Regions from separate parts of the Trichococcus sp. ES5 genome, predicted to be linked through region 3. Evidence: predicted binding sites of a transcription regulator. Region 3 holds the regulator's gene; each other region holds the start of a gene.

Evidence for each region. The regulator NrdR, encoded in region 3, represses ribonucleotide reductase genes. The targets are predictions, from matches to a motif close to ACACNATATATNGTGT.
Region 1: the regulator NrdR is predicted to act here: its motif matches at 2,242-2,257, upstream of nrdD (anaerobic ribonucleoside-triphosphate reductase).
Region 2: the regulator NrdR is predicted to act here: its motif matches at 5,602-5,617, upstream of TES5_RS07965 (vitamin B12-dependent ribonucleotide reductase).

The regions. Positions count from the first base shown of each region.
Region 1 is NZ_FJND01000009.1:42,627-50,939, forward strand. Features, by position in the region: gene nrdD (anaerobic ribonucleoside-triphosphate reductase) at 1-2,054, opposite strand, end outside; gene TES5_RS08525 (hypothetical protein) at 2,609-2,893, shown strand; gene TES5_RS08530 (ammonium transporter) at 3,285-4,964, shown strand; gene TES5_RS08535 (GNAT family N-acetyltransferase) at 5,135-5,614, shown strand; gene TES5_RS15195 (hypothetical protein) at 5,607-5,780, shown strand; gene TES5_RS08540 (ABC transporter permease subunit) at 5,853-6,674, opposite strand; gene TES5_RS08545 (ABC transporter ATP-binding protein) at 6,667-7,557, opposite strand; gene glnA (type I glutamate--ammonia ligase) at 7,754-8,313, opposite strand, start outside.
Region 2 is NZ_FJND01000008.1:30,754-39,066, reverse strand. Features, by position in the region: gene TES5_RS08010 (MurR/RpiR family transcriptional regulator) at 1-332, opposite strand, end outside; gene TES5_RS08005 (N-acetylmannosamine-6-phosphate 2-epimerase) at 539-1,228, shown strand; partial or broken gene TES5_RS14940 (PTS transporter subunit EIIC) at 1,274-1,736, shown strand; gene sstT (serine/threonine transporter SstT) at 1,937-3,157, opposite strand; tRNA gene TES5_RS07985 (tRNA-Ser) at 3,384-3,473, shown strand; gene TES5_RS07980 (hypothetical protein) at 3,628-4,020, opposite strand; gene TES5_RS07975 (Panacea domain-containing protein) at 4,017-4,592, opposite strand; gene TES5_RS07970 (NAD-dependent protein deacylase) at 4,582-5,403, opposite strand; gene TES5_RS07965 (vitamin B12-dependent ribonucleotide reductase) at 5,643-8,219, shown strand.
Region 3 is NZ_FJND01000003.1:36,120-44,432, forward strand. Features, by position in the region: gene polA (DNA polymerase I) at 1-1,489, shown strand, start outside; gene mutM (DNA-formamidopyrimidine glycosylase) at 1,526-2,410, shown strand; gene coaE (dephospho-CoA kinase) at 2,417-3,016, shown strand; gene nrdR (transcriptional regulator NrdR) at 3,112-3,657, shown strand; gene TES5_RS03710 (replication initiation and membrane attachment family protein) at 3,654-5,087, shown strand; gene dnaI (primosomal protein DnaI) at 5,087-6,013, shown strand; gene thrS (threonine--tRNA ligase) at 6,458-8,313, shown strand, end outside.

The sequences.
Region 1 (8,313 bases), on a different contig from region 3:
CCGCGTTCGGTCGGATTGAAGTCTCCTTCGAAACCGCACTCCAGGCAGTGGTCGATCGGCGTATTCGTTCCCAAATAGCCAACTTTGTCGTAGGCGAAATCCCAGACTGTTTCCAACGCTTTCGGATTTTGCTGCAAGTTCGGGTATTCGCAATAATGGATAAAGCCGCCTGAGCAATATTGCGGATATTCCATTTCGAAGGCGATTTTTTCGAAAGGATTCGGATTCTTGCGGACATCGTAATGGAAGCTGTTTGTGTAGTATTCCTTATCCGTGATATCAGCGATGATGCCGAATTTCTCTGTGTCCATGCTGCAGAAGCGATCGGTCAAACTTTCGCTCGGAGTCGAGTAGACGCTGAAATGATAACCGTATTGGTTGCCCCAAGCATCCGTTTTTTCCTTCATCTTCTTGACGATGTCCAAAGTGAAGGCTTTTGCTTCCGGATTCGTTTCCCAATCTGCTCCGTAGAAAACGGTAGCCGCTTCATACAATCCGATATATCCCAGAGAAACTGTCGCGCGTTTGTTTTTGAATAGTTCATCGACCTTATCCGTTTCGCCCAGACGTTTCCCGAAGGCTCCGTGCTGGTACAGGATCGGTGCGTTCGTAGGCGTCGCTTCTTTGGTGCGTTCGACACGGTAGACAAGCGCATCCTTACAGATAGCCAAGCGCTCCTCGAAGATGTTCCAGAAAGCTTCCGGATTCCCTTCCGATTCCAAGGCGATTCTAGGGATGTTCAACGTCACGACCCCAAGATTCATCCGACCGGAATTGACTTCATTTCCGTTTTCGTCTTCCCAGCCCTGCAGGAAGGAACGGCAACCCATCGGTGTCTTGAAACTGCCTGTTAATTCAACGATTTTATCGTACATCAGCACATCCGGATACATCCGTTTCGTGGCACAAGTGATGGCCAACTGCTTGATGTCATAGTTGGGATCGTGCGTCTCTAGGTTCGTGCCTTTTTTCAAGGCGAAGATCAATTTCGGGAAGATTGCTGTGCGTCTTTCCTTGCCCAGTCCTTTGATGCGTACTTGCAGAACTGCTTTTTGGATTTCGCGCGCAAACCAATCCGTCCCCAAGCCGAATCCGAGCGTGGTGAATGGTGTTTGTCCGTTTGAAGTGTAGAGTGTGTTGATTTCGTACTCCAGGCTCTGCATGGCATCATAGATATCTTTGCGGGTTTTTTCTTCGGCATAAGCGATCTGTTTCGCTTCGCCTTCCACCCATTCTTTCGCTGTTTCAAGGTGTTTCTCATAGTTCAGGCGTGCGTAAGGTGCCAACACTTCGTCGACCCGGTCTGCGCTGCAGCCGCCGTATTGACTGGAAGCGACGTTCGCAAAAATCTGCGCCATTTGGGCAGTCGCCGTGTTGACTGAACGCGGGCTGTCCACTTCGGCATTACCGATTTTGAAACCTTCACGGAGCATATTCTGGAAATCGATCAGCACACAGTTCGTCATCGGTGAATATGGTTGGTAATCCAAGTCATGGTAATGGATATCGCCTTTCATGTGGGCGTTGGAAACGTGTTTCGGCAGCATCCGCAAGCCGATCGCTTTCGCGGCCACTCCTGCCGTCAAGTCACGGATCGTATTGAAGACCCGGCTGTCCTTGTTGGCATTCTCGTTGACGACGCTCTGATCAGCATTCATCAAGCTTTGGATGCGCAATTCGATGTCCTGTTGTTGAAGTTTTTTGACTTTCTTCGCTAATTTATAGGTATTGTAGGCTTCGGCTAATGGCAGATTGCCCATTTCAGCAAGCGTCGCTTCAACCTGATCATGGATATCATCCGTCGAAACACTTTCCGCTTCTGACGCAATCAGTTTGTCTACAACCAGTGCCACGACAGCATCCACATCGTGATCTGCAGCCGCTTCGTTCTGTTCAGATAAAAAACGCTCCGCTTTTTTGATTGCTTTATATATTTTCTTGGCATGAAAAGGAACAACCCGTCCATCCGCCTTCAATACTTGGATGTTCACTTCTGTGTCAGCGACTTGAAGATTCGTGCTCTCATTTAAGTAATCTGTTGGTAATGAAGCCATATTTTTCCCACTCCTTAGTTAAAAATCAACCGAACATGCAAAAAAAGCTAATAAAAAGTAAGAGGTAGTTACAAAGTGAGCAAGCTTTCCCTATCGGATGCGCTTCTCACGTTGGTTGCCTCCACTTAAAGTAGACTCTGTTTCGATTCTCTTTGTATACTATATATCATCCGAAGAGAAATTTCCACCACAATATATAGTGTTTAAAGTCAAATTACGTCTAAATTCGGCAGACATATTTTGATGCTTTGGTCAATAGGAAAATACCCTGAAAATTAAAAAAATGTTAAAGCAAAAATGTTAAAAAACATATAAAGTACATAAAATCAATAGAATCTACTGTACTTTGTAAAAAAAAGCAGTTATACTATGACTTGTCAGAAATGTAAGCGATTCATTCTTATTTTCGGATCTGTTATCCGGCTTTAAGCCACAGGGATGTCAAAAGAATGAGGACACAAAAAAGGGGTGAAATGATAGTGTGGAAAAATAGAATGTTGCCTGAAATATCCAGAATTGCTAAATTTAGAATACCGGTCGGAGAAGGCCTATTTTTGAGACAGTGCGCTTCTTGGCAAAACCTTTTCCATCTGCCTTCATCTTATCGCTACCCGACTGGAAGCATCCAAGGCTATATTACACGATTGAATTGGACCGATGAATTTATCATTCTTGAAAAAGAACATAATGAAGCATTCGAATATTTTATTATCGATAGAAGAATTGAATCTGTAAAAGGCCCTTTTTCGAAGGAAGGGTTCGAGAAGGCGTTAAAAGAGGAAGCGATCGAGTTGCCATTGATTGAATTATCGGAAATGGACTGGATCATCAACTTTTAGAAGTTACTAAAAGAATACATAGAGCCGTAAGGAAAACATGTCCCGCATGTTTCCCTTACGGCTTTTTGCTGTATATTTGCTCTTTACCCCGGATATCCCCGCTGATGGAACCTATTCGTTGTCACCGATTCTGACATCCGTCCTATTCCCTACTCGCTAATGTCAGATTTATTTTAATCATGTTGACCAAAAAAACACAACCGCATCCAACATCCCTGCAATTTGATGAGATTTAAGCTCAGAAATCTCATCATTTTCGCATCCAAGCGCTTGCAAACATTGATTTGTAAGCATTGTCACATTATATTACATGGTGTGTAAGCAGGATATAGCATCAATAAAATTATTTCTATACACTAAGACTATGCTAAAACAAAAGGAGGAATCATTTATGTTTTCATCAGTAGACACATTATGGACCTTGCTGGGAACGGTATTGGTATTCTTTATGCAAGCCGGTTTCGCGATGGTCGAGACGGGCTTCACTCGCGCTAAGAACGCAGCGAACATCATCATGAAAAATCTTATGGACTTTGTACTCGGATCATTGGGATTCTTCCTTATCGGCTACAGCATCATGTTCGGGGACGATATCGCCGGCATCATCGGAACTCCTGCTTTATTTATGGAAGGACTTGATTCCACCATTCCTGGAACTGTCCATTTCATGTTCCAAAACGTATTCGCGGCAACTGCAGCCACTATCGTATCCGGAGCTGTTGCGGAACGGACAAAATTCAGCTCTTATCTCGTGTACTCTTTCATCATTTCCTTGTTGATCTACCCTATCTCCGGACATTGGATCTGGGGCGGCGGTTGGCTGGCTCAAATGGGCTTCATTGACTTCGCTGGATCCACAGCCGTGCATATGGTAGGTGGCGTTGCTGCTCTTGTCGGGGCTGCCGTCGTCGGTCCGCGTATCGGAAAATATAAAGATGGAAAAGCGCAAGTCATTCCTGGCCACAATTTGACGATCGGTGCCCTTGGCGTCTTCATCCTCTGGTTCGCATGGTTCGGATTCAACGGAGCATCAACGGTTGCGGCAACTGGAGACGAAACCCTTGCCTTAATTGGTACGATCTTCTTGAATACAAACTTATCCGCAGTCACAGCGACTCTGGTCACCCTCTTATTCACTTGGGCGAAGTACGGCAAACCCGATGTTTCCATGACGCTGAACGGTTCATTGGCAGGTCTCGTAGCCATTACTGCAGGTTGTGCGGTCGTCTCTCCTTTCGGCGCCATCGCCATCGGATTCATCGCCGGCTTTGCCATTGTCCTTGCCGTTGAATTCGTCGATCAAAAATTGAAAATCGACGATCCCGTCGGTGCTTTCAGTGTCCACGGCGTGAACGGTGCCTTAGGAACAATCTTAGTCGGTGTTTTTGCAACAGATGGCGGATTATTGTACGGCGGTGGATTCAATATGCTGGGCATACAAACATTGGGTGTCGCTTCCGTGGCAGCCTACACAGCCGGTTCCATGTACGTAGTCTTCAAGGTCATCCAAAAAACAATGGGTCTCCGCGTTACTGCTGAAGAAGAAATCGTCGGTATGGATGTCGCTGAGCATGGCTTGACTTCAAGCTACCATGACTTTGTCGCAACGACTGCATTCGAAGATTATGTAACAGACAGCAGCAAACCTGCTGGAATCCCTGCTGTCCAAGAAGTGGACCTGACTAAAGTCGGAGCCTTCAAATTGGCTGATTCAGGCTACACGATGAATAAAGTGGAAATCATCGCCAATCCGGATAAACTGGAGCGTCTGAAAGCGGAATTGAACGCTATCGGTGTAACCGGCATGACGGTCACATCCGTGCATGGTTACGGGCTCCAAAAAGGCCAACAAACCTTCTATCGTGGTGCGAAGGCTGAGGGCAATCTTTTACCGAAAGTCCGCATCGAAACGATCATCAGCGAGGTGCCTGTCGAAGAAGTCATCCGTGCTGCCCGCCGCGCTTTATACACGGGTCATGTCGGTGACGGTAAAGTCTTCGTTTCCCCGGTTGCCGATGCCTTCCGCATCAGCAACAGCGATTCAGGCCCAGCTGCCCTAAAATATTATTAAACCGAATAACGAACACTAAATAAAGCCAAGGAGCCGTCTCACTGCGAGACGCACTCCTTGGCTTTATTTCTTTGCAGTAAACTGTTTCCAGGTTTTTTGTTTGCCTGCGCTTTGCTATAATAAGGACTATGATGGTGGCTCTCCACCAATCGATGAGGAGGAAAACATACATGTGGGTCATCAAACCTTTTGAAGAAATGACGGCGAGGGAATTGCATCTGATCTATAAAGAGCGGGTCGCTGTTTTCGTTGTGGAGCAGAATTGCCCTTATCAAGAGGTGGATGATACCGACCTCGTCAGCATCCACTTCTGGAAGCAGGCGGAAGATAGGCTGTTGGCCTATTCCCGGCTGATCCCGGAATTAGATAATGTGCGCATCGGACGCGTTCTTGTCCCGCAAGGCGAACGCACCCATGGCTATGGCCAGGAATTGATGCAGGTCGTGCTGGAGTATGCAAAGATGCATTTCCCCGGACTAGCGATCCACGCGCAAGCACAAGCCTACTTGCAGGATTTTTATGCCTCATTCGGATTCCGGCCCGTATCGGATATCTACCTGGAGGATGATATCCCGCATATCGACATGATCATCGATTCGCAGAACACTCAAACGGAAAGTAAAAACCAACAGGAGGAACATCGTGAATAAATATCTTACAGCCAGCATACTAGGCATCATCAGCATCGGAATCAACGTCTGGATCATGTACCAGACACGCTACGACAAAGGCCTGAACCCGATCACAAAGAAAAACCTGGAGAAATTGTCCTACGCCCTGATCGTCGCCGCAGTAATGTTCATGACATTCGGTTAATCCAAAATAAAAAAGCCCAGCGCGGGCTTTTTTATTTTGATTAATTCAGGACCATCTAAACGACCTATAACACTAAACCTGGATCCGCAAATCTTTTCTGCCGTAGATGAGATAGCTTAGACCCAATACCAGCAAGCTTCCAATGATGCAGATGACCATATACTCCCAGGAAATCCCCTCTTCCAGCAATGCCGCTGGATGTGCGTATTCGATCGGCGACAAAACATGCAGAAATTCATAGTCATCAACCATCTTCGAGACAAGGCCGATCATGTACGTGCCGAAAACCAGCAACAACGCGACTCCGCTTGTTGAACGGCTGCTCGCGATGAACGTTGAGAAAAGGAAGCCGATTGAATAAAAGAACAATAATACCAACGACTCCGCGCCAAAAATCAGCGTGGTATCTTTTATGATTTCCACAAAATCGGCTCCATCCTCCTTGATCAGATAGATGAACAGCAAAGCTGCTCCATACAAGACAATCCAAAAGATCATCAGCAGCACCAAATTGGCGATATACTTGCTCGTGACAATGGCTTTTCTGCTGATTGGCTGGGCATACAGATACTCAATCGTGCCGTTCGTCTCTTCCTTGATCAGCGCTTGGGCCCCTTTCATCGTTGCAAAAATGCAGGCCGCCAAAAAGAGGTACTGAAAAATATAGGCAAAAAATCCAGTGGCCTGCAGCAAGCTCGCGCCATTCGTGAGCGAGAAGGCTTCCAACATCTCCGGAGGCATCGCATCGAGCTTGGTCGTCAGGATGTCCTCCATTCCTTGATTCGACATGACGGGAAACATCGCCATCATCAAGCCCATGATCAGGACCATAAAGAAAAGCCACACGAACAAACCGTTGCGCTCCTGTTTCAACTCCAAACGGATGCTATTCATGGGATCCACCTCCACCATACAGAGTCATGAATTTTTCCTCCAGATTCTGATTGCGGATTTCGATATCCTCCAAATCCAGCGGCGCCATATCGGCCAGAATCTGCTTCACGTTATCTTTGTAGAGCAAGGAAACGACCCGATCCGTCTTGGAAAGGACGCGATACCCTTTGGATTCGAAATCCTCCGTTACGATGGCTGAGCCGGTCAGCGTCACCACTTTCCCTGGTTGATAACCGGAAGCCATATCTTCCACGGAAATGATTTTGCCTTCACGGATGAAGGCAGTCCGCGTACAGAATGCTTCCACTTCCGGAAGGTTATGCGTAGAAATGAAGACTGTCGCGCCTTCTTTGTTGTGGTAGTTCAGCTCCTCAAACAAACGATGCTGCATCAAAGGATCCAGTCCGTTTGTGGGCTCATCCAGTATCAAAAGTTCCGGATTGAAAATCAGACTGTTCACAATCGCGACTTTTTTCCGATTACCCAAGGAAAGGTCCTTCATTTTCTTTTTCGGCTCCAATGCGAAGCGTTCCACGTAATAAGCCATCATTTCCTTGATATTATGGATTTGGTGGAATTTCCCCGTCATCATCAAAATCTCTTCAATGGTAAGATTGCTGTAGTAGTGCACGTCACTCGGGACATATCCGATGATGCGCTTCAGGCTCTCGGAGTCTTTCTGGGCATCCAGTCCGAAAACTCGGGCACTTCCTTTGCTGGGCTTGATGAAATCAAGCAACAACTTGATGGTTGTCGACTTCCCTGCTCCGTTCGGCCCGATGAAACCAAACCGTTCGCCTTGTTCCACAGTGAGGTGAATATTGTCCAAAGCCACACTCTTACGGTATCGTTTGGTCAAACCTTCCATTTCGATTGCTTCCACTGTAACCCCTCCTCTAAAGAACTTTACATATATCCATTATACGTTTTCTCGGCTGAAGTTTACAGCAACAGCATGATTTTTCTTCCCTGAACGACACAAAAGGCCGAGACAAATTGGTCTCGGCCTTTTGGGGAAGTGCGTGATTTCTAACACTCTTGGTAAACGCGTTCTGAATCCCGCAAATCATCGCACTCTCTTAGTACATATTCAGGTATTGTTCTCTTTCCCACTCTGTTACTTGTTGGATGTAAGACATTACTTCGATTTCTTTTGATTCGATGAAGTTGTTGCTGATATGGTCACCTAATGCTTCAACCAACAATTGGTCTTTAGAGAACTCTCCAAGAGCTTCTTGCAATGTTGTAGGCAAGTCCAAAATTCCGTTTTCGTAACGGTCTTCAGCTGACATTTGGTAGATATTGCGGTCGATTGGAGCTGGAGCTTCCAATTTGTTCTTCACGCCGTCAAGACCTGCAGCCAATAATGCAGCTAAAGCCAAGTATGGGTTAGCAGCTGGGTCAACGCTACGCAATTCAACACGAGTGGACATGCCGCGTGATTCTGGGATACGGATCAGCGGTGAACGGTTTCTTCCGCTCCATGCGATGTATACAGGCGCTTCATAACCAGGAACCAAACGTTTGTATGAGTTAACGATTGGGTTGCAGACAGCAGTAAAGCCGCGAGCATGTTTGATCAGACCAGCGATGAATTGGTAAGCTGTTTCGCTTAATTGACGATCATCGTTTTTGTCGT
Region 2 (8,313 bases), on a different contig from region 3:
GATCCAACACCGATGATGTAGATCCGTTTTGCTTTAGTGAGAGCTTCGATCGCATGCAGAACTACTTCCGGATCGAGTAACAGTCGGGTCGATTCCAAAACCTTGATCTGGTTCTCCAAAATCCGATCGTAAAATTGGTGATCGTTATCCCCTTCATACTGGCTAGCGAATTCCTCCTTGGCGATAGCAATTTTCAAATCAGAAAAGCCATTGAAACCGATCTTCTGAGAAAAGCGGATCAGTGTTGCATCGCCTACTTTTACTTCCTCGGTCACATCCTTCATTGTCTGATACACAGCCTGTTCTTGATTTTTCAATAAGTAATTCGCAATCCGTTTCTAGGATTTCGTCAACGCGTGATATTTTTCTTGAATCAGTTGAGCTAGTCCCATAAAGTCATTCCTTTTCCTGTTTATGACTCTCATTATACACGAACTTTTAAAAATGCAAATTACCTGTTTACAAACATGAAAGCGTGTGCAATATTTTATTTACGGAGATTAACTCCGGAATAAAATAAATAACGGAGGAAATATCCATGAAGAAGGAAGATTTCATCAACAAAGTCCGTGGCGGCATTATTGTCTCTTGTCAAGCGCAACCGGGAGAACCTTTATACACAGAAGAAGGCGGCATCATGCCTTTGATGGCTCTTGCAGCTGAACAAGCTGGTGCAGTCGGAATTCGTGCCGAATCGGTAAGGGATATTCAACAAATTAAGGAAAAAGTTGATTTACCGATTATCGGGATCATCAAACGTGATTACCCCCCTCAAGCACCATTTATTACGGCTACCATGAAGGAAATCGATGAATTGGTTGAAACGGGTGTAGAAGTCATTGCCTTGGATTGCACTTTGCGGGAACGCTATGACGGTAAAACAATCAATGCCTTCATCAAAGAAATTAAAGAAAAATATCCCGATCAATTGTTCATGGCGGATATCGCCACCTTTGAGGAAGGAATCAACGCTTTCAATGAAGGAATCGATTTTATCGGCACAACGCTAAGCGGTTACACAGCGGAAAGCACCCAACAGGATGTGCCGGATATCACCTTGATGAAAAAACTGGTGGAGGCCGGTGTGGATGTCATCGCCGAAGGTAAAATCCATACGCCTGAACAAGCTAAAGCAATCCAGGATTTGGGTGTAGCAGGAATTGTCGTAGGAGGTTCCATCACACGGCCAAAAGAAATTGCGAAACGTTTCGTTGACAACTTAAAATAAGGAGTGAAAAACATGTTTAAAAAATTCTCTCAAGTCTGAAGAGCCATGATGCTCCCGATCGCCATTCTGCCCGCTGCCGGCCTTTTACTGGGTTTCGGTGGAGCATTGACCAACCCAAGCACCTTGGCCGCCTATCCGTTCCTTGACATTGAATGGTTGCAGACGATCTTGAGCATCATGAGTTTTGCCGGAAATGCCGTCTTTGCCAATTTGGCGCTCATCTTCACCATCGGGGTCGCTGTCGGTCTCGCGAACGGAGATAAAGGAACTGCTGGTTTGGCCACCGATCCAAGGTGCACTGACATCCGCTGGTACAGCCATCGCAGCTATGGGCAGTTTCGGAACGTTCTTGTACGGCTTTTTGCTTCGTTTGACAGGCGCAGTCGGTTTGCACCATACGATTTATCCGCTGTTCTGGTACAGCTCTTTGGGCGGAAGCGAAGTTGTAGCGGGTCAAACCGTTGCCGGTGCCCAAAACATCTTCTTCGCGCAATTAAATAGCGAAAACCGCATAACACCCGACAGATTGCCCTTCTGTCGGGCATACGGCTAGTATGGCGTTGCGAACTGCCGAGAAATCACACATCTGTCTGGTGTTCGATGGTCACAGCCTCATTGATGCCAGACCAGATAGTAATCAATCTACAAATCAAAAAAAACACTGACCCGACATAGGGATCAGTGGTTTTTTTGCTGTACGGTTTTGAATCAGATTTTGATGCCTTGCTTGCGTCGCTCCGCAAATTCTGCTGTCGCAGTGAAAAGGACATCGGTCGATGAGTTAAGAGCTGTCTCAAAGGAATCTTGAAGGACGCCGATGATAAAACCGACACCGACTATTTGCATAGCCACATCATTCGGGATACCGAACAGACTTGCTGCTAACGGGATAAGCAACAGTGACCCACCAGCAACACCCGATGCTCCGCAAGCGCTGATCGCTGCCAAGACACTAAGGATGAAAGCTGTACCGAAATCCACAGGGATACCCAATGTGTTTACAGCAGCTAAAGTAAGAACGGAAATCGTTACCGCCGCACCAGCCATATTGATCGTTGCACCCAGCGGAATGGAAACGGAGTAAGTATCCCTGTCCAATCCAAGGTCCTCGCAAAGCGTCATGTTGACGGGAATGTTCGCAGCCGAGCTTCTTGTGAAGAAAGCAGTGATGCCACTTTCCCTCAAACATCTGAAGACGAGCGGGAACGGATTGGAACGGATATAGATGTAGACGATGATCGGATTGACGACCAAAGCGACGAACAGCATACAACCGATCAGTACCGCAACCAGTTTCCCATAGCCCAATAATACGCCGATTCCGCTTGTAGCGATGACATCGAAAACAAGACCCATGATCCCCAACGGAGCGAATGCAATGACAATTCGGACCATTTCCGTCAATGCATCAGAAACATTGGACAGCACTAACTTGGTTGAAGCCGCAGCGTTCTTCAAAGTAAAACCGAGCATGAGAGCCCAAGACAAGATGCCGATGTAGTTGGCATTGTAGAGCGCCTTGATTGGATTATCCACAACGTTCAACAACAAAGCTTTCAGGACTTCCATTACACCGCCTGGAGCAGTGACATCCTCAACTCCTGAACCCAATGTCAAAGTCACCGGGAAGAGGAAGCTTGCGATAACCGCTACGAGTGCCGCCAAGAACGTTCCTAAAAGGTAGAGCACAATAACAGACTTCATGTTCGTCTCTTGGCCTTTTTTGTGCTGCGAAATTGCGGATGCAACCAAGAAAAAGACCAGCATCGGCGCAATCGCTTTTAAAGCTCCGACAAACAACGCACCAAAAATTGTGATCGGTTTTGCTATGTCCGGTATAGTGACAGCAAGAATGATACCGATGACCAAACCGGCGATGATACGTTTGACAAGACTCAGCTTGTACCAGTGATTCATTAATTTATACAATTCAAATTCCTCCTGATGTATGCAAAAATTACAATAAAATGAGTACATAGGTTTTCATATTACCATAATTTAATCTCCCTAGGAAGAATACCTTTCACTTTTCTCTTACGGCGTGTCTGTTGAACTGGATCCCTCATTATTTGCTTTCTGCATTTTCTGGATTTTCGTGACTTTTTTTACAATTTCTCTTTTCTGATTAGCTGAAAAGCGCTATAATATATTTTATGGAGAATTACTCAAGTCCGGCTGAAGAGGACGCACTCGAAATGCGTTAGGTGTCGAAAGGCGCGCGGGGGTTCGAATCCCCCATTCTCCTTAAAAACTTTTAAATTTTGTCAGACAAAAGGCCGACATCCATTTTTGGGTGCCGGCTTTTTGTTTTGTCGAAATCAACCGGTACACCTTCGAAAAATTTTATTGTTTCCTATTGTTTTGCGTCCTGGTTTCCGCGCCGAGCTTGTTCGGCTCAGTCAAAATAGCCCTCCAGAAAAATCTCGATAAGCCGCCTTCACCTCGGCATAGAGGTCCGGGTAGTCTTCGCTGAGTGAGGACTGGATCCCGATCGCAAGCTGCGAGCTGTGGATCGTCTGGATTTTATGGACGCGGATATAGGAGACTTCCGCATTCAGGCTCAGTTTGGGGTACCGCTCTTTTGCGACTTTGATGTCGTGGACCGGATCGATGTTCTGGCTGACGGACACTTTCGAAATCGGAAAGGCCGTGAAATCGCAAGGAAACTCATCGTATTCCGCACCTATGATCAGGAACGGACGCGATTTGAAGGCGATTTTGTCCGTATTTAAATCGTGATAGGCAAACCGGGTCTTAACGATAATACCGATGTAAGCTTGCGTTTCTTTCATGATCTCAGCACCTCCCCTTCAAAATCCTCAAATTCATCCAGATAAACATCAAACAACGTATCATACAGCCGCACTTTTTTTGCATCCGCGCGGATATCCGCAAGTTCCAGCAGTTTGGGTACGGTTGCTTCTTCCGCGACACCTGGCCTGCTGTTGCGCCAGGATGTTTCACGGCGCGCCAAATCCGCCAGGTACCAGTCTCCATACTGCCCGTAGGAAAGAACGACGCGATCGAGGATGAACTGTTCGCGCTCCGTCAACTTTTTCATTTCCAACGGTTCGAAGGGATCGTAGTCTTCCTCGAAGAAGAAATACAGTTCCGGCAGCACCGGCCCTTCTTCCCAACCTTCAAAGCTATCCTCAAACAACGTCTCTCCGACCAGCGCCAAACATTCCCGCTGCGCGAAATAAAGCATCGTCTGCAACTTCAGCTCATTGTCGCCGAATCGGGCTGCTGTATGGTTTTCGTAGGAATAGACCAGATACCTCGCGAGCTGTCTCAGCTTCGCCATAATGACGTCCCCTTTCCTGAATGCCATTTCCATCAAGGCGCAGTTTAGTTCATTTTTCAAAATATTCTTTCCAGACGTCCGCCAAAAAAGCGCCGGCGTCGGTCTGTACGGCCAACTGGAAGTTCAATGACTGCGGCACGGGTGTACGGTTCAGGAGGACTGTGTACGGTCCTTTGAAATAATGGACGAAACTTGCGGCCGGATAGACCGCCAACGAGGTGCCGATGACCACAAGCATGTCCGCGGCGCCGATTGCTGCAGCCGCGCGCTCCATCGCCTCCTCGTCGAGCATCTCGCCGTAGAGCACGATGTCCGGACGCACCATCCGGCCTTGGGAATCGCGCTGGATGCCTTGTGCGTCTATGCTGATTTGGGTGGTTTCGGTGGCTTCGGCCGTTTCGAACGTCCGCCATCTCGTCCCGTTGCCGTGCAGCTCGATGACAGTGCGGCTGCCGGCTGACTGGTGCAGATTGTCGATGTTCTGCGTGACGACGGTGACTTCTTTGCCTGTCTGCTCGAGCGCCGCAAAGAATCGGTGCCCTGCGTTCGGGAGCGCCTGCGAAAAATTGAAGTGCTCCGCATAATTGCGGAAGAATAGTTCGGGATACGTCTCCAGAAAACCGATGCTGAGCGTCTCTTCGCCAGTGAAATGGCGGCCGCTCAACCTGTCGAACATCCCACCCGCCGACCGGAAATCCGGGATCCCGCTCTCCGTGCTGATGCCCGCCCCAGTGAAGGCGACGATGCGTTTTGATTTGCGGATCATATCCGCGAAATGTTCTTTATCGTTCATGCTTGGGCTCCTTTCGGATGTTGTTCTTTCTGTCTTTATTATAGCTTTCGGTATGGCTGACCGGGTACTATTTCGCATTCTTTCCTGGGCGTATGGCCGACAACCCCATCCCGACGCACAATGCCCTCTTCTTATTGGCCGATATATTATTACAAACCCACCCTCGTCCACCCAAACAACGTTTTCATCCATTTGCAAAATACAGCTTCCCGACTGTTCCCCTTGATTTATCCGGTGAACAGAATTAACATATATGGTATGAGAATCAAACCAACAGCACAACATCTAGTGTTTTCACCATAAATGAAGGAGTGATTATTGTGGATGGAACAAAGACCACATTTAAAGCAGGATTCGAAAAATTAAACAAGGACATCGAGCGGTTCCCGCATGTGTTTCCGATTACGGAAGATATGCACGTCACGTACGAAGGCGTGTCCCGCCTCGTCATGCTGGATCGTTATTCCTACAAGGATTCCACAAAGGAGACCCTTTCCGAAGGGGATCTGGTTATCTTGACGGTCAAAGAGGATCCTAAATACCCAACTCGAGGAACCGGCACCATACTCTCCATCAACCCTAAGGAACAGACGGCCCGCATCAGAGTTTCCGCGGAGTACCAGCACAACATCGATGATTTCGAAGTCGAGGAAGGCGGCATCGTGACGCGCCGGATTCTGACGTTGGACAAACCGCTGGAGCTTTTCTACGAACAGATTGCGATGCGTAATGCTCATGGCTTGGCTGATGTAGAAATCACGCCGGAACTGCGCCATGAAGCTTTCCTGAAATTCTATGAAGAACAAAAAGCCTTGAATTTCATCCCGGCCGGACGCGTGCTCTACGGCGCCGGATCGGGTACCGATGTCACTTATTTCAACTGTTATGTCATGCCTTTCGTGCCCGATTCGCGCGGCGGTATTTCCGATCACCGCAAGAAAGTCATGGAAATCATGAGCCGTGGCGGAGGCGTCGGTTCAAACGGTTCGACATTGCGCCCGCGCCATACAATCGTAAAAGGCGTCAATGGCCGCTCTTCCGGATCCGTCTCCTGGATGGATGACATCGCCAAGCTGACGCATTTAGTCGAACAAGGCGGTTCCCGTCGTGGTGCCCAGATGATTATGTTGGCCGACTGGCATCCGGATATCTTTGAGTTCATCATTTCGAAAATGCAAAATCCACGCATCCTTCGCTACATTATCGAAAACTTCGAAGATGAACAGATCCGCATGTTGGCGAAGGAGAAGCTGCATTTCAAACCATTTTCACCTAAAGAAATCAACATGTACACAGGTATTGTCAACTATAAACACATCCCGGGGCATGGCGGATTTGATGCATCGGTCATCCATGAATCCGAGAAGAAATTGCGCGATGGGGGCACCTACAGCGTCAACAATCCTGAATTCCTGACCGGCGCCAACATCTCCGTCTGCATCACCGACGACTTCATGGACGCAGTGATGCGGGGTGAGGAATATGCACTGCGTTTCCCGGATGTCGAACATTACGACGCGGACGCGATGGCGCACTATGATGCCGAATGGACCAACTGCGGCGATGTCCGCGAATGGGAAGCTACCGGCAATGCTGTCCGCACCTACCGGACCGTCAAAGCCCGTGAATTGTGGCGGCTGATCAATGTCTGCGCCACTTATGCGGCGGAGCCTGGCATCTTCTTCATCGACAATGCCAACAAGATGACGAACGCAACAGCTTATGGTCAAAAGGTCGTCGCGACCAATCCTTGCGGTGAACAGCCACTGGCAGCTTATTCCGTCTGTAATCTGGCCGCTGTAAACTTGGCTGAAATGGTCAACAAGGATCTGCAGATGGTCGATTTCGCCAAATTGGAGCAGACCGTCCGCATCGGCATCCATATGCAGGACAATGTCATCGACTCCACTCCTTACTTCCTGGAGGAAAACAAAAAACAAGCGCTTGGCGAACGTCGGATCGGCTTGGGGATCATGGGCTTGGCCGACATGCTGATCTATTGCGGCGTCCGTTACGGTTCACTGGAAAGCCTGCAGCTGATCGATCAAGTATTCGAAACGATCGCTGTGGCGGCCTACGAGGAAAGCATCGAGTTGGCGAAAACGCGCGGCAGCTTCCCGTTCCTGGTCGGACAGAGCGGTAAAGAGACGCAGATCCTGCGCGAACGTTTCATCAATACAGGCTACATGAAAAAAATGCCTGAACACATCCGCGAAGGTGTCCTGAAATATGGCATCCGTAACTCGCACTTGTTGACGGTGGCACCTACCGGATCGACCGGGACGATGGCCGGTGTTTCCACCGGACTCGAGCCTTACTTCTCATTCACGTATTACCGCAGCGGACGCCTCGGCAAATTCATCGAAGTGAAGGCGGATATCGTCCAAGAATATCTGGATCGCCATCCGGATGCCGATGCGAAGAACCTTCCTGATTACTTCGTGGCTGCCATGACACTTGCGCCTGAAGAGCATGTGGATGTGCAGACAACGATCCAACGCTGGGTCGACAGCTCCATTTCGAAAACGGTGAACGCACCGAAAGGCTACACTGTCGATCAGGTCGAAAAGATCTATGAGCGCCTTTACTTGGGCGGTGCCAAAGGCGGAACAGTCTATGTGGACGGCAGCCGTGATTCCCAGGTACTGACGCTGAAAGCCGAAGAAAATGTCTGGGATGAGGAAGGCAAGCTCGAGGAAGAGAAAGAGCACGTCAAAATCAACAAGGACAAGACTTTCCTGGTTGATTCGATAGCCAATCTCGAAGCTACCGACGTCACAATCGGCAACGAAATCGGCGACACTTGCCCGATCTGCCGTCAAGGGACGGTCGAAGATCTGGGCGGCTGCAACACCTGTACCAACTGCGGCGCACAGCTGAAATGCGGTTTGTAAACTGATTAACTTAAGAAGAACCCGTCCGATTTTAGGATGGGTTCTTCTTTGTGGTTTGCCGACATTCATGCTTTGCTGCTCGTCTTGCGCTGCG
Region 3 (8,313 bases):
CGCCGGTATCGCGCTGGCAGGCATCGACTTTGATATCCTGCTGGCTTCCTACATCCTGAATGCGAAGGACAACAGCAAAGATCTTGCGCAAGTCGCCCAGGAATACGGCTACAACGATGTCTCCTTTGATGAGGCCATCTACGGAAAAGGCGCTAAAACGGCGGTTCCCGAGGATGCAATACTGCATGACCATTTAGCGCGCAAAGTGAAAGCGATCCAGGCGCTGTTTGCCCAATTGAACGCTGAACTGGAAAGCAACGTGCAAAAAGATTTGTATTACGAAATGGAGCTGCCGTTGTCGTTTGTCTTGGCGCACATGGAAATTCAAGGGATCAAAGTGGAACCGCAGCGCCTGTTGACCATGAAAGAAGAATTTGCCGGCCGCTTGCTTGAAATCGAAAAAACCATCTATGCCGAGGCGGGTGAGGAGTTCAACATCAACTCACCGAAGCAGCTGGGTGTCATCCTGTTCGAGAAGATGGGCTTGCCCGCCATCAAAAAGACGAAAACGGGCTATTCGACAGCGGTCGATGTCTTGGAAAAACTGCAGGCGCAAGCGCCGATCGTGGAGCACATCCTGAATTACCGACAGTTGGCCAAGCTGCAATCCACCTACGTGGAGGGACTCCTGAAATTCATCAAACCGGAAACAGGCAAGATCCATACGCGCTATCAACAGACGTTGACGCAGACCGGCCGTTTGAGTTCCGTCGATCCGAACCTGCAGAATATCCCGATCCGGATGGAGGAAGGCCGGAAAATCAGACAAGCTTTCGTTCCGCAACAAGCAGGTTGGAAGCTGTTCGCCTCCGACTATTCACAAATCGAATTGCGTGTGCTGGCGCATATTTCCGGGGATGAGCATCTGCGCGAAGCCTTCCTGGAAGGCCAGGATATCCATACTTCGACAGCGATGCGTGTATTCGGCATCGAGAAACCGGAAGACGTCACTGCCAATCTGCGCCGACAAGCGAAAGCCGTCAATTTTGGTGTTGTTTATGGCATCAGTGACTACGGTTTGTCCCAAAACCTGAACATCACCCGAAAAGCTGCTCAAGAATTCATTGACCGTTATTTCGACAAATATCCGGGTGTGAAGCAATTCATGGAGGATATCGTCAAGGAAGCGAAAGAGACTGGTTATGTCGAAACGCTGTTCCACAGACGCCGTTACCTGCCTGACATCCATAACCGCAATTTCAATCTGCGCTCCTTTGCCGAACGCACCGCCATCAATTCGCCGATCCAAGGCACTGCCGCCGACATCATCAAAGTGGCGATGGTCCGGATGGATAAAGTCCTTAAGGAAAAAGGGCTTCAAGCGAATATGTTGTTGCAGGTGCATGATGAATTGATCTTCGAATGCCCGGAAGAAGAGATTCCGGTCTTGGAAAAATTGGTGCCGGAAATCATGGAGCATGCAGTCGACTTGGCTGTGCCGCTCAAAGTGGACAGCAACTCCGGAGATAGCTGGTATGATGCAAAATAAACAAGGAACAAACCGATAAATGAAAGGGGCCTGCTTATGCCGGAATTACCAGAAGTAGAAACCATCCGCAAAGGACTCATCAACCTTGTCGGAGGAGCCGTCATCATAGATGTAGCCGTCTTTTGGGATCGTATGATCACGCCGCCTTTCTCCACGGAACGTTTCAAGACGGTTCTGCGGGGGGAGCAGATCCACACCATCGAACGCCGCGGCAAGTATCTGATCTTTTTGTTGGACCACTGGGCGATGATTTCCCATCAGCGGATGGAAGGCAAATATGAGGTCAGCGAAGCCGGTGAACCGATCAAGAAGCATACGCATGTCATTTTTTATCTCGCCGATGGCCGCCAATTGCGTTACCTTGATGTGCGCAAGTTCGGTAAATTTACGTTGTTGCCGATCGAAAAGCGGGATGAGTATGAACCTTTCAAAAAAATGGGGCCGGAACCGACCGCGGATTTCTTCAAATTGAGCAAATTCAAAAAGGATCTTTCCAAGTCGCATCGCGCAATCAAAGCGGTCATCCTGGACCAGAATATTGTGGCCGGCGTCGGGAACATTTATGCGGATGAATCACTTTTCCAAGCTAAAATCCATCCCCTGCAAGCCGCCGATACAATCGGCCCGGCTGCAGCCAAAAGGCTGCATGAAGCCGTCATGGATGTGATCAGTAGATCAGTGGAGGCCGGAGGGTCGACGATCCGGACCTACAAAAATACGTTAGGAGAGGCCGGTAAATTCCAAGTCTCTCTTGCCGTTTACGGTCAAATCGGGCAACCTTGTCCGAACTGTGGTCATCCGATCGAAAAGATAAGGGTTGCACAGCGAGGAACGCATTATTGTCCGCATTGTCAACAACTGCCGAAGACGCGTTCAAAGGCACCAGACATCACTGATATTGCCTACAAAGGGGCGAAATAAACGAACATGAGCTATATATTAGGACTTACAGGAAGCATCGCTACAGGGAAATCGACTGTAGCGAAGCTGTTTTTGTCTGCGGGCATTCCGGTTGTCGATGCAGACTTAGGAGCAAGGGCTGTCGTTCTTCCGGGTGCACCAGGGTTAGCGGACATCATCGAACATTTTGGGGAAGCCTATCTGCTGTCTGATGGTACGTTGGATCGCAAACGTTTGGGAGCGCTGATCTTTTCGGATAGGGAGAAGCGTAAAGAACTGGATGTGTTGCTGAAGGAGCGCATCAATGATTGGATACAGGCAGAAAAAGAGCGTTATATTTCGGAAGGGCACAAACTGATTGTGCTGGATATCCCATTGCTGTACGAAGGCGGGTATGAGGACAGTTGCGATGCTGTGATGGTCGTCTATGTTCCAGAAGAACTTCAAGTGCAAAGGCTGATGAGCCGCAACCATTTGGATGCGGATGAAGCTACCCGGAGGATGCAAAGTCAGCTATCGATCGAGAAGAAAAAAGAACTGGCTGACTTTGTCATCGACAATTCCGGAACAATTGAAGAAACAAAAAAACAAGTCAACGATTGGCTGCTCAAACATAGAACTGTGTAGCCTGAAAGTGCCATAAAGACCATCTTTTCAAGTTTTTTGAGCCACAAGTATGTTATAATGAAGCGATAATAAACGAAAGAAAAGGGGGAAAGCCGATGCAATGCCCAAAATGTCACTATCACGGATCGCGTGTTGTCGATAGTCGTCCGGCTGATGACGGGAAAGCCATCCGCCGCCGTCGCGAATGCGAACAATGCCATTTCCGCTTCACTACATTCGAAAGGATCGAGCAAACGCCGCTGCTTGTCATAAAAAAAAATGGCGCACGCGAAGAGTTCAGCCGTGAAAAGTTGTTGCGGGGATTGATCCGCTCCTGCGAAAAACGGCCGATCGCCCTCGAACAACTGGAGACTGTCGTCAATGAGGTGGAAGCCGAAATCCGAGCGCTTGGAGAAAATGAAGTATCCAGCATCGTCATCGGGGAATACGTCATGGACAAGTTGGCCAAAATTGATGATGTCGCCTACATCCGTTTCGCAAGTGTTTACCGCCAATTTTCGGACCGGAAAACCTTCCTTGATGAATTGAAGAATATGGAGAAGAAAAAAGCCGAACAAGCGGCTGCTGAAGCTTCAGACATCCAACCATCCGATGCTCCTCCCCACGAGGCAGCCTCCGGAAAGGAAGACAATGAACAATGAGTTATCCATGGCAAAATATAAGTCCTAAGGATGCTTTCAGAGCAAGCCAGACGAACTTGATTTCCGATGTGGACCGCAAAATCCTGACGCAATTGTATCAGCCTATCATCGGGCCGCAAGCGTTCAGCCTTTATTCGACGTTGCTTGCGGAGATTCCGCAGGAGAGCTATTGGAGCAAGGAGTTGCTTCACACCGAATTATTTGCTCTATCAAACAGCGGAATCCAAGAGTTCTATCAAGCGCGCGTGAAATTGGAAGGGATCGGTTTGCTGAAGACATTTCTGGTAAACGAGCCTGAGAAGCAATACCTATACGAATTGCAGCAGCCGCTGTCCAGTCATGCTTTTTTCAGTGATGACCTGATGGGGTTGCTGTTGTACGAAAAAGTCGGCGAACGGAAATACCGCGAGTTGCAGCAACGGTTCAGTCGGCAAGTCCGTGACCTAAAAAATGCAGAAAATATCACAAAGTCCTTTTTGGATGTTTTTTCTTTCTCGGAAAGCGCCTTTACGGAGCAAGCGCGGCTGCGGCAGAACGATAATACGTTGTTGGGTGATAATGCGGCAAGTCTGCCCGTTATCGAGAACGATGGGTTTGACTTCTCGTTTTTCCGGCAGTTGTTGAACAAACAATTCGTCAAACGTGATTCCATCACAAAGGAATTGGAGCACACAATCACTATCCTCTACACGCTGTATGGTTGCGACGAACTGCAGATGGCTCAATTCATTCTGGAGGCCGCCGATATCGAATCGGGAAAAGTAGACGGAGAAGCGCTCAAAAAAATTGTATCCGATGCCTATGAACAGAGACACAGCACCCGTTTGGAAGTTAAGGACAAAGTCACCCAGAGTATCCAACTGGCTAAAGATACTGAGAAAGGCCGGGAACAAAAATTGATCCAGGCACGCTTTTCCAGTGAGGAGATCTCGTTCATCAAGGCGTGTGAACAATTGACGCCGCATCAATTTTTGACGAGCATCAAAAAGCAGAAAGGCGGCATCGTGACCGCTTCGGAGACGCAATTGCTGCGCACGCTGATGGAGAAAGCCGATTTCAAGCCGGGTGTGCTCAATGTACTGACGCACTATGTGTTGGTCATCCTCAACAATCCGCATCTTTCCAAGGCCTATGTGGAAGCCATCGCAAACGATTGGCTGCAGGATGGTGTCGATTCGCCGGAAAAAGCGTTGGCGAAAGCAAAACAATTCGCCGGCGAGATGAAAGCGAAAGCTGAGAAGCGGGCAGCCAGCCGAACAACCGCGAAGAATTACGGGAAAACGGTGGCGCGCAAGAAAGAAAACTTGCCGGATTGGGCTAAAGATGAGCAAAAAGCGGTTGTGGAAACACCGCTGACGCCGGAAGCGCAACAAAAATTGAATGAACGCATCAAAAAATTAAAAAGTAGCGGAAAGGCAGGGGATGAGTGATGGATCATATCGGAAGAGCATTTTACAAATATATGAATAATCCCGAAATCAGCCAACGCTACAAAGGCATGATCGACACAATCATGAAGGATGCCGATGTGCAGGCGTTCTTCCAGAAACACGAAGAGCGACTGTCGCGGGAAATCGTCGAGAGAAGCTATTCGAAATTGCACGAATATGTGCAGGAAAAAGAGAAAATCAAGCTGGGGAAAGAATCGCAGAATCCCGGTTATGAGCCGAACCTCGTCTTGAATGCCGGTTACATAGATGTCGTCTATACACCGACGGACGAGACAATGGCGAGGGAAAAAGAAAAGGAATTGCGGAGCCGGGTCCATTCCATGTCGATGCCGAAGGATGTCCGCACGGCGACGTTGGAGCGGTTTGTCCAATCAAACGAGCGGATGCCGGCCATTCTGGAATCGTTGAATTTTATTGATTCATTCAATGGGGATCCGAAAGTGCATCACCAAGCGCTTTATTTCTATGGTCCATTCGGGGTAGGGAAATCCTATCTGCTGGGTGCGATTGCGCATGAATTGGCGATGGGGGGCCATCTGACGACATTGATGCATTATCCGACCTTCACGATGGAGATGAAGCAGGCGATCCAGAGCAACACGGTCAACGAAAAGATTGATGCCGTGAAGAAAGCTGAGATTCTGATGTTGGACGACATCGGAGCGGAAGCCAATTCCACCTGGATCCGTGATGAAGTGCTCGGTGTCATCCTTCAGTACCGGATGCAGGAAGACTTGCCGACCTTCTTCAGTTCCAACTTTACGATGCAGCAGTTGGAGGAACATTTGCGCATGGGCAACCGAGGCGACGATGAACCGATGAAGGCGAAACGTCTGATGGAGCGGATCCGCTTCCTGTCGCGCGAGGTCCCTATGACCGGGAAGAACCGCCGCTTCGAGCAATAGGCTGACGGAGCGCTGTGCTGCAATAAAAAAAGTTGGCTAGCTTCACGGGTAAGCATGTTCAGCTTTTAATATTTTAAACTTGAAAACAATTATTTTTTGTGTTTAAATGGACTACAGATGAAACGAAAGACAAATCGATGAGAAAGACACCGGTGGATGAACTGATTTTTAGCGAGGGATGGCTTGGTGAAACATCCTAATCAATCATGTATCGACCCCTTTCGAGAGATTCCCTGAAACTTCAGTAGGGGGAAACGGTACGCTCGTTATCGCGTTCAAGTAAGGATGAGGCAGAATCTTAAGCGGATGGCTGTCGCACTCTTTGAATTTGGGTGGAACCACGTAGACACGTCCCATTTCCGGTACAAGCTGGGGATGGGCTTTTTTTATTGCCTTTTTTAACATTTAGGCACGTACAGAATTTAATTAACTGGAGGAATCAGCATGTCAGAAATCAAGATCACTTTTCCTGATGGCGCCGTAAAAGTATTCGAAGCCGGCGTAACAGTGGAAGAAGTAGCAAAAAGCATCAGCAACAGCCTGGCCAAAAAGGCTTTGGCAGGGAAATTCAACGGGGAATTGGTGGATTTCACCCGTTCATTGGAGACGAATGGTTCGCTTGAAATCGTGACACCGGATCATGCAGACGGATTGGGTGTCCTGCGGCACTCGACTGCCCACTTGATGGCGCATGCCTTGACGCGTCTTTTCCCTGAAATCCATTTCGGTGTAGGGCCAGCGATCGAAACTGGTTTTTATTATGATACCGATATGGAAGTGCAGCTTGCCGAAGAGGATTTGCCGAAAGTCGAAGCAGAAATGATGAACATCGTGAAGGCGAATTATCCGATTGTCAGACGTGAAGTGAGCCGCGCGGAAGCGTTGGAAATCTTCGCAAACGACCCGTACAAAGTCGAATTGATCACAGCATTGCCTGAAGGTGACATCATCACTGTCTACACGCAAGATGACTTCACTGACCTTTGCCGCGGTGTCCACGTGCCGGCAACAGGCAAAATCCAAGTCTTCAAGTTGTTGTCATTGGCGGGTGCCTACTGGAGAGGGAACTCGAACAACAAAATGATGCAACGTGTGTACGGAACAGCCTTCTTCGATAAAAAAGCCTTGGCTGAATTCATCAAAATGCGCGAAGAAGCAAAAGAACGCGATCACCGCAAATTAGGCAAAGAGCTGGACTTGTTCATGATTTCCCCTGAAGTCGGTTCCGGCCTGCCTTTCTGGTTGCCTAAAGGCGCAACGATCCGTCGCACGCTTGAGCGTTACATTGTCGATAAAGAAGTGAGCCTGGGTTACCAGCACGTCTACACACCAATCATGGCGAATGTGGAATTGTACAAGACTTCCGGCCACTGGGACCACTACCATGAGGACATGTTCCCGCCGATGGATATGGGCGATGGCGAAATGCTGGTGTTGCGTCCGATGAACTGTCCGCATCACATGATGGTCTACAAAAACGACATCCACAGCTACCGCGAATTGCCGATCCGCATCGCGGAATTGGGCATGATGCACCGTTACGAAAAGAGCGGCGCCTTGTCCGGTCTGCAGCGCGTACGCGAAATGACATTGAATGATGCCCATGTATTTGTCCGCCCTGATCAGATCAAGGATGAGTTCAAACGTGTGCTGCAGTTGGTCATGGATGTTTACGCAGACTTCCAGATCAGCGACTACCGGTTCCGTCTGAGCTACCGCGACCCTGAAGACAAAGTGAAATACTTTGACGACGATGATATGTGGAATAAAGCGGAAGCGATGCTGAAGGAAGCGATGGATGAATTCGGTTTGGAATACTTCGAAGCTATCGGTGAAGCTGCTTTCTACGGCCCTAAATTGGATGTGCAGTTCAAAACAGCCTTAGGTATCGAAGAAACGATGTCCACGATTCAATTGGACTTCCTGTTGCCTGAGCGCTTCGACCTGACTTATGTCGGTGAAGACGGCGAAAACAACCATCGTCCGGTCGTTATCCACCGCGGCGTCATTTCAACGATGGAACGTTTCGTCGCTTACCTTATTGAAGAGTATAAAGGTGCATTCCCGGTATGGTTGGCTCCCGTCCAAGCTACTATCATCCCTGTTAATTTGGACTTGCACGCTGATCAAGCTTTTGAAATGAAAGCCGTAATGGAGCAGTTGGGTATGCGCGTCGAAGTCGACGACCGCAACGAGAAGATGGGTTACAAGATCCGTGCTTCCCAGACTCAAAAAATCCCTTACCAACTGGTCATCGGTGATCAGGAATTGCAGAACGGAACCGTCACTGTCCGCCGCTA